DNA from 2 places in the Streptosporangium sp. NPDC050855 genome. Region 2 is predicted to be linked to the other one. Evidence: riboswitches for the same ligand, from Rfam matches in the RefSeq annotation. Region 2 holds a riboswitch; the other holds the start of a gene.

Region 1 (4,405 bases), on a different contig from region 2:
CACCGGGAAGGACATGGTCGGCGCGTGGAAACCGTAGTCGACCAGGCGCTTGGCCACGTCGTCGACGGTCACGCCGGTCTCCTTAGTGATCTGGCGCAGGTCCACGATGCACTCGTGGGCCACCAGGCCGCCGCGGCCGGTGTAGAGGACCGGGTAGTGGGGGCCGAGCCTGCGGGCCAGGTAGTTGGCCGACAGGATGGCCTGCTCGGTGGCCGCCTTGAGGCCGTCGGCGCCCATCATCCGGATGTAGGCCCAGGAGATCGGCAGGATGCCGGCCGAGCCGTACGGGGCGGCCGAGACCGGGCCGACGGTGGTGCCCTCGCGCAGCGGGTGGCCGGGCAGGTGGTCGGCCAGGTGGGCGCGGACCGCGACCGGCCCGACCCCGGGGCCGCCGCCGCCGTGCGGGATGCAGAAGGTCTTGTGCAGGTTCAGGTGGGAGACGTCCGCGCCGAACTCGCCCGGCCTGGCCAGGCCGACCAGCGCGTTGAGGTTGGCGCCGTCGACGTAGACCTGGCCGCCGGCCTCGTGCACCAGCTCGCAGACCCGGACGATCGTCTCCTCGTACACGCCGTGCGTGGACGGGTAGGTCACCATGATCGCGGCGAGCCGGTCACGGTGCTTGTCGATCTTCGCGACCAGGTCGCCGAGGTCCACGTTCCCCTCGTCGTCGCAGGCCACCACGGCCACCCGCATGCCCGCCATGACGGCGCTGGCGGCGTTGGTGCCGTGCGCGGAGGAGGGGATCAGGCAGACGTCGCGCTCGGACTCGCCGCGCGAGGCGTGGTAGGCGCGGATGGCCAGCAGGCCGGCGAACTCGCCCTGGGAGCCGGCGTTCGGCTGGAGCGACACGGCGTCGTAGCCGGTGACCTCGGCCAGCCAGCGCTCCAGCTCCGCGATCAGCTCCAGGTAGCCCCGGGCCTGGTCCTCGGGGGCGTAGGGGTGCAGGCCCGCGAACTCGGGCCAGGTGATCGGCTCCATCTCGGTGGTCGCGTTGAGCTTCATGGTGCAGGAGCCCAGCGGGATCATCGACCGGTCGAGCGCGACGTCCTTGTCCTGGAGCCTGCGCAGGTAGCGCAGCATGGCCGTCTCGGAGCGGTGGGCGTGGAAGACCGGGTGGGTCAGGTAGTCGCCGGTCCGCGCCAGCGCGTCGGGCAGCGCGTCGTGGGCGGCGGCGTCCAGGTCGGCCGGGACGACGCCGGCGACCTCGAAGGCGGCCAGGACCTGCTCCAGGTGCAGCAGCTCGGTCCGCTCGTCGCAGGTGATCCCCACGTGGTCGTCGTCGACCAGGCGCAGGTTCACCCCGTTGTCGCGGGCGGTGGCGACGATCGCGGCGGCCCGGCCGGGCACTCGGGCGAGCACGGTGTCGAAGAAGGTGTCGTGCACGACCTCGACGCCGCCCTGGCGCAGGCCCTCGGCGAGGACCACGGCGTGGCGGTGGGTGCGGCGGCCGATCCTGCGCAGGCCCTCGGGGCCGTGGTAGACGGCGTACATGCCGGCGATCACCGCGAGCAGGACCTGGGCGGTGCAGATGTTGCTGGTGGCCTTCTCCCGGCGGATGTGCTGCTCGCGGGTCTGCAGCGCGAGGCGGTACGCCGGGCGGCCGTCCGCGTCCTGGGAGACGCCGACCAGGCGGCCGGGAAGCTGGCGCTGGAGGCCGTCGCGGACCGCCATGTAGGCCGCGTGGGGGCCGCCGAAGCCCAGCGGGACGCCGAAGCGCTGGGTGGAGCCGATCGCGATGTCGGCGCCGAGCTCGCCGGGGGCGGCCAGCAGGGTGAGGGCGAGCAGGTCGGCGGCGGCGACCACCTGGGCGCCGCGGGCGTGGGCGGCCTCGGACACGCCGCGGAAGTCGCGGATCCGGCCGCTGGCGCCGGGGTACTGCACGAGCACGCCGAAGCAGTCGGGCAGCTCGCCGGCCAGGTCGCTCTCGACCAGCTCGATGCCGAGCGGCTCGGCGCGGGTGCGCAGCACCGCCTTGGTCTGCGGAAGGGCGTCGGCGTCCACCACGAACACCTTCGACGGGCTGCGGCCCGCGCGCCGGGCCAGGGTCATCGCCTCGGCGGCCGCGGTGGCCTCGTCCAGCAGGGAGGCGCCGGCGACGTCCAGGCCGGTCAGGTCCGAGACCACGGTCTGGAAGTTGAGCAGGGCCTCCAGCCGGCCCTGGGAGATCTCCGGCTGGTAGGGCGTGTACGCGGTGTACCAGCCCGGGTTCTCCAGCAGGTTGCGGCGGATGACGGCCGGCGTGATCGTGTCGTGGTAGCCCAGGCCGATCATCGAGGTCATCACGGTGTTGCGCCCGGCCAGGACGCGCAGCTCGGCCAGGGCCTCGGCCTCGGAGGCGGCCGGGGGCAGGTTCAGCCGCTCGGCCGAGCGGATCGCCTCGGGCACGGCCACCGCGACCAGGTCGGCGACGGAGGCGAAGCCGACCGCCTCCAGCATGCGGGTCTGCTCGGCGTCGTCGGGCCCGATGTGGCGGGTCGCGAACGGTGGGGCGGCGAGCTCGCCGAGCGGGGACAGATCGGTCATGGAAAGCCTCCCAGACGGGGTGGAGACCGGCGCCGGGCGCGGGCGTGCGACCGGAGTCTCCCCCTCTGTCATCGCGGCCGGTGCCGCGACCTGAGAGCTTCACCTGCCCGTGACGGGAGGCTTGCACCGTCGGTGAGGCACACCTGGCCGGTGTGCCTGCTTTCCAGAGTTGCCTCGTCCGTGCGGTACAGGGTGCCTGAGAGATTCCGGGGAGGTTGCTCCTTCGGCGCCCCGGTCGTGCCGGGGACTCTCCCGCACAGGGTCAGTGGCGAGTCCGAGTTTACCCTGTTCGCCGTGCTCTGCGACGCCGGGCGAGCTCATCGGCGTGATGATCGCCTAAAGGGCCTCCGCCCGACTCCGCGCGTTCGCCGGGAAGATCCGCGAGGGAGCCCTCCACCTCCTGCCAGACCCGTCCGAGCGCTATGCCGAAGACTCCCTGACCGCCCTGGAGCAGGTCGATGACCTCGTCGGGCGAGGTGCACTCGTAGACGCTGACCCCGTCGCTCATCAGGGTGATCTGGGCGAGGTCGTTGACGCCCCGGTCGCGCAGGTGCTGTACGGCGATGCGGATCTGCTGGAGGGAGACGCCGGTGTCGAGCAGGCGCTTGACGACCTTGAGGACCAGGATGTCGCGGAAGCCGTACAGCCGCTGGGAGCCCGAGCCGTGCGCGGCCCGCACGGTGGGCTCGACCAGGCCGGTACGCGCCCAGTAGTCGAGTTGCCGGTAGGTGATCCCGGCCGCGGAACAGGCCGTCGGGCCCCGGTAGCCGAGGTCGGCGGGCGTGTTCACCGGTTCCCCGTCGAACAGCAGACCCTCTTCACCCGCGCGCTGACGTGCCGACTGGCGCCGTTCCGGGTCATCCTGATCGGCGTTTCTACCCTCGCCGCTGCTGACCGCCACGCGGACCTCCGGCTTTCTCTCATCCCACGGCCTGATCTGGGGGTTTACGCACGGCCGTGGGTTTCACTTGCACCGTAGGACTGGGGCCAAGTCCAGTCAACGACCCCACCCGGCGCGTCGTGAAGCGTAAATGCACCGAAATTCCTACCCCGCGCGGCCGAAGTCCTCGGGCGTGATCGTGTCAAGGAACTCCCTGAACTTCTCCACCTCGTCCTCCTGGTCGTCGGGAATGATCACCCCTGCCTCCCGGACCACCTCCTCACTCGCGAAGATACGTGCGCCGGTGCGCAGTGCCAAGGCGATCGAGTCGGAGGGACGCGCGCTCACCTCCACCCCGTTGGAGAAGACGAGATCGGCGAAGAAGATCCCGTCGCGCAGGGCGACGATGTTGACCGTGTTCAGCCGGACGCCGAGTCCGTCGAGCACGTCCCGGAACAGGTCATGGGTGAGCGGCCGAGGCGGTGGTTCCTCGGCCTGGGCCATGGCGATCGCCGTGGCCTCGGTCATGCCGATCCAGATGGGCAGGTAACGCTCTCCCTGCGCCTCCTTCAACAAGACGATCGGCTGGTTGGAGGGCATCTCGACTCGAACGCCCACGACCTCCATCTGCAACACGGGCTGCTCCGCTTCGCTGGATTCCGACCGGTTTGTTCAACGTAACACTCGTGGGGTACGAGTGCCTGGGCAGGTTCTCACCGGCCCAGGGCCCCACGAACGCCCGAACGCAGGAGCGAGGCGTGCAATTCCAGCAACAGGCCGGAGATCTCCCTGGCGGTCTCGTCGGCCTGGTCGATCGCGCCCGGCCCCCGGCGGCGCAGCAGCGGCGCCACGGCCTGCTCCACCAGCCCGGCCTCGCGTTCCGCGGCGGCCCTGACGGCCCTCAGGTGGCGGGCGCGCAGGCCGAAGGCGGCCAGGGCCCCGACGCTGCGGGCCACGGCGAGCGCCTCGGCGTCGTAGTAGCGGGCCACGGCGGCCAGCAGC
Region 2 (4,405 bases):
CGGTGGTGCCGTTCGACGACGAGGCGGACGCGGTACGGATCGCCAACGACACCCCGTACGGGCTGAGCGGGTCCGTCTGGACCCGTGACGTCGGCCGGGCGCTGCGGGTGGCCAGGGCCGTCGAGGCGGGCAACCTCAGCGTGAACTCGCACTCCAGCGTCCGCTACTGGACGCCGTTCGGTGGCTTCAAGCAGTCGGGGCTCGGCCGTGAGCTGGGGCCGGACGCGCTGGCGGCGTTCACCGAGACCAAGAACGTCTTCATCTCCGAGGAGGAGTAGAACGATGCAGCGTCTGCAGGACCGGGTGACCGTGATCACCGGCGCCGGAAGCGGGATCGGCCTGGCCACCGCGCGCCGGTTCGCCGAGGAGGGCGCCCGCGTCGTCTGCGTGGACCTGGACGAGGAGACCGGCCGGGCCGCCGCCGCCGAGGTCGGCGGGCTGTTCGTGAGGGCCGACGTGACCGACGAGGACGACGTCGCCCGGGTGTTCGCCACCGCGTTCGACACCTACGGCAGCGTGGACGTCGCGTTCAACAACGCGGGCATCTCGCCGCCGGACGACGACTCGATCCTGGAGACCGGCATCGACGCCTGGCGCCGGGTCCAGGAGGTCAACCTCACCTCGGTCTACCTGTGCTGCAAGCACGTCATCCCGTACATGCGGCGCCAGGGCAAGGGCTCGATCGTCAACACCGCGTCGTTCGTGGCCGTGATGGGCTCGGCGACCAGCCAGATCTCCTACACCGCCTCCAAGGGCGGGGTGCTGGCCATGTCGCGCGAGCTGGGCGTGCAGTTCGCCCGCGAGGGCATCCGGGTCAACGCGCTCTGCCCGGGGCCGGTGAACACGCCGCTGCTGCGGGAGCTGTTCGCCAAGGACCCCGAGCGGGCCCAGCGCCGCCTGGTGCACGTCCCGCTGGGGCGCTTCGCCGAGGCGTCGGAGATCGCCGCCGCGGTGGCGTTCCTGGCCTCGGACGACGCCAGCTTCATCACCGGCTCGGAGTTCCTGGTGGACGGAGGCATCTCCGGCGCGTACGTCACCCCGCTGTAGGGGAGTCCCGGCCGGGCCCGCGGCCACCGGGCCCGGCCCCGTGAGAGCAAGGCAAGGCAAGGCAAGGCAAGAGATCATGTCCCGTCCCGTCATCGGCATCACCTGCTACGTCGAGCCCGCCCGGTTCACCGTCTGGGAGGTGACGACGGCGCTGCTGCCCTACGACTACGTCGACCATGTGGCCCGCGCGGGCGGGCAGCCGGTGATCGTGCCCCCGGCCGGTGACCCCGCGCCGCTGGTGGAGCGGCTGGACGGGCTGATCCTGGCCGGTGGCGGTGACGTCGGCCCGGAGCGGTACGGGCAGGAGCCGCACGCGAGGACCGGATACGTGCGGCCGTTCCGCGACGACGCCGAGCTGGGCCTGGTCCGGGCGGCGCTGGAGCGGGGACTGCCCTTCCTGGGGGTCTGCCGGGGCATGCAGATCCTCAACGTCGCCCTGGGCGGCACCCTGCACCAGCACCTGCCCGACGTGGTCGGTCACTCCGGGCACGCCCCGGCCCCCGGCAGCCACGGCAGGATGCCGGTGCGCCTGGCCCCCGGCAGCCGGACCTCGAAGATCTTCGGCACCGAGACCGTGGACGTGGCCCACTACCACCACCAGGCCCTGGACCGGCCGGGCGAGGGCCTGACCGTGACCGCCCACGCCGGGGACGGCACGATCGAGGCCGTGGAGCTGGACGAGCACCCGTTCGCCGTCGCCGTCCAGTGGCACCCCGAGGCCGACGACGAGTCGGCCCTGTTCGAGGCCCTGGTCCGGCACACCGCCTGACCGGCCTTCGAGCCGGGCCCACCGGCGAGGGCGGCGGGGGATTCCGCTCGGCCGGTGCGGGCGGTTAGGCTGGCGGTGACACCGATGAATCCCGTGCGGGAGAGCGTCCTGACATCCAGGCCAGGACCCCTGAAGGAGCAAGCCCTCCCCGCGAACCTCTCAAGGCAAAGGACCGTGCGGGTAGGTGCTCTCTGGAAAGCAGGCCCCGTGGCCTCGCCGAAGGTGAAAGTCCGGCAAAAACCGGATGAAACTCTCAGGCACCCATGACAGAGGGGGAGGATGATCTCATCTGTCCCCTGCCTGAGGTGCGCACATGTCCCGACCTACGCCGTTGCGCGGCGTCCACGAGGCCCTCGGCGCGACGCTGACCGACTTCGCGGGCTGGCTGATGCCGCTCCGCTACGGCAGTGAGTCCACCGAGCACAACGCGGTCCGCCGGGCGGCCGGCCTGTTCGACCTCTCCCACATGGGCGAGATCTTCGTGACCGGCCCGCAGGCCGCCGAGGCCCTCGACTACGCGCTGGTCGGCCACCTGTCCGCGCTGGAGCCCGGCCGTGCCCGCTACACGATGATCGTCGACGCCGGGGGCGGCGTGCTGGACGACCTGATCGTCTACCGGCTGGCCCCCGCCGAGTTCATGGTCGTCGCCAACGCGTCCAACTACCCGCGGGTGGCCGCCGAGCTGACCGGCCGCGCCAAGGGCTTCGACGCCGCGGTCGACGACCGTTCCGAACGGTACGCGCTGGTCGCGATCCAGGGCCCGCGCTCGGCGGAGATCCTGGCCGGTCTCACCGAGGCCGACCTGGACGGGCTGAAGTACTACGCGGGCCTGCCCGCCGTGGTCGCGGGCCACGAGGCCCTCATCGCCCGTACCGGGTACACCGGCGAGGACGGGTTCGAGCTGTTCGTCGCGGCCGAGGACGCCGAGGCGATCTGGTGCGCCCTCAGCGAGGCGGGCGCGCCGCACGGGCTGGTCCCGGCGGGCCTGTCCGCGCGCGACACCCTCCGGCTGGAGGCGGGCATGCCGCTCTACGGCAACGAGCTGTCGGCCGAGCTGACTCCGTTCGACGCCGGGCTGGGCCGTGTGGTGAGGTTTGACAAGCCGGGCGACTTCGTCGGCCGGGCCGCCCTCGAACCCCTCAGGGACGTCCCGCCGGGCCGCCGCCTGGTCGGCCTGGTCACGAGCGGCCGCAGGGTGCCCCGGCACGGGTACCCGGTGGTGGTCGCCGCCGACGGCACGGTCGTCGGGGAGGTCACCAGCGGGGCCCCCTCGCAGTCGCTGGGCAGGCCCATCGCCATGGCCTACGTGGACAACGGCCTGGCGTCGGGACTGGCCGTCGACATCCGGGGCAGCCGCGAACCGGTCGAGGTCGTCGCACTGCCTTTCTACAGGAGGACAAAATGAGCAGCATTCCCGAGGACCTGCACTACACCAAGGAACACGAGTGGGTCTCCGGAGTGGATGACGGCCTGACCCTCACCGTGGGGATCACCGCCTACGCGGCCGAGGCGCTGGGGGACGTGGTCTACGTGCAGATCCTCCCCGAGGTCGGCAGCACGGTCACCGCCGGTGACACCGTCGGCGAGGTGGAGTCGACCAAGTCGGTGAGCGACATCTTCGCGCCGGTCGGCGGTGAGGTCGTCGAGGTCAACCAGGCCGTCGTGGACGACCCCTCGCTGGTCAACGGCGACCCCTACGGGGAGGGATGGCTGTTCCGCATCCGACTGGAGGGCTCCGCCGACGACCTGCTGTCGCCGGAGGAGTACACCTCGCTCACCTCGGGTGAGTCCTGAGCCTCCGGCTCACCGGTACCCGGGCCACGCGCGTCCCCGGGCGCGCGTGGCCGCCCTCGCTGGGAGGATTCAGATGACGATCAGCGTCTTCGATCTCTTCAAGATCGGAATCGGCCCGTCCAGCTCGCACACGGGCGGCCCGATGGCCGCGGCCCACAGGTTCGCCCGCGGCCTGCACCGTGACGGCCTCCTGGAGAAGACCGCCCGGGTGAGCGCCGTCCTGTACGGCTCGCTCGGGCTGACCGGCAAGGGACACGGCAGCGACAAGGCCGTGCTGCTCGGCCTGTCCGGCGAGAAGCCCGAGCTGGTCGACATCGACACCGTGGACGAGCGGCTGGCCGCCATGCGCGAGTCCGGCACGGTCTCGCTCTACGGCTCCCGCGAGATCCCGTTCGTCATCGGCGAGGACCTCGTCTTCGAACGCAAGATCTCCCTGCCCGGCCATCCGAACGGCATGCGCTTCACCGCCCTGGCGGAGTCCGGCGAGACGCTGCGCGAGCGGGTCTACTACTCGGTGGGCGGCGGCTTCGTGGTCGACGAGAACGCCACCGGCGCCGACCGGATCAAGCCCGACGACACGGTCGTCCCGTACCCGTTCGGCACGGCCGCCGAGCTGCTCGCCCAGTGCGCCGAGACCGGGCTGTCGATCTCGGGGCTGATGCTGGAGAACGAGCAGGCCTTCGGCCGCAGCGAGGCCGAGATCCGCGAGCGGCTGCTCGTGCTGTGGCGGGTCATGACCGAGTGCGTGAACCGGGGCATCGGCAAGGAGGGCGTGCTGCCCGGCGGCCTGAAGGT

What was found. A riboswitch is a leader RNA that binds a small molecule or an ion and turns the genes downstream of it on or off. The one in region 2 is predicted to bind glycine.
Region 1: another riboswitch for glycine. It lies ahead of gcvP (aminomethyl-transferring glycine dehydrogenase); the one in region 2 lies ahead of gcvT (glycine cleavage system aminomethyltransferase GcvT).

The regions. Positions count from the first base shown of each region.
Region 1 covers NZ_JBITFY010000023.1:96,709-101,113, forward strand. Annotated here, with positions in the region: gene gcvP (aminomethyl-transferring glycine dehydrogenase) at 1-2,523, opposite strand, end outside; glycine riboswitch at 2,697-2,788, opposite strand; gene ACIBCT_RS34420 (MerR family transcriptional regulator) at 2,804-3,424, opposite strand; gene ACIBCT_RS34425 (bifunctional nuclease family protein) at 3,569-4,039, opposite strand; gene ACIBCT_RS34430 (MerR family transcriptional regulator) at 4,117-4,405, opposite strand, start outside.
Region 2 covers NZ_JBITFY010000004.1:151,179-155,583, forward strand. Annotated here, with positions in the region: gene ACIBCT_RS11440 (aldehyde dehydrogenase family protein) at 1-278, shown strand, start outside; gene ACIBCT_RS11445 (3-oxoacyl-ACP reductase) at 283-1,047, shown strand; gene ACIBCT_RS11450 (gamma-glutamyl-gamma-aminobutyrate hydrolase family protein) at 1,124-1,816, shown strand; glycine riboswitch at 1,903-2,001, shown strand; glycine riboswitch at 2,002-2,096, shown strand; gene gcvT (glycine cleavage system aminomethyltransferase GcvT) at 2,130-3,221, shown strand; gene gcvH (glycine cleavage system protein GcvH) at 3,218-3,610, shown strand; gene ACIBCT_RS11465 (L-serine ammonia-lyase) at 3,684-4,405, shown strand, end outside.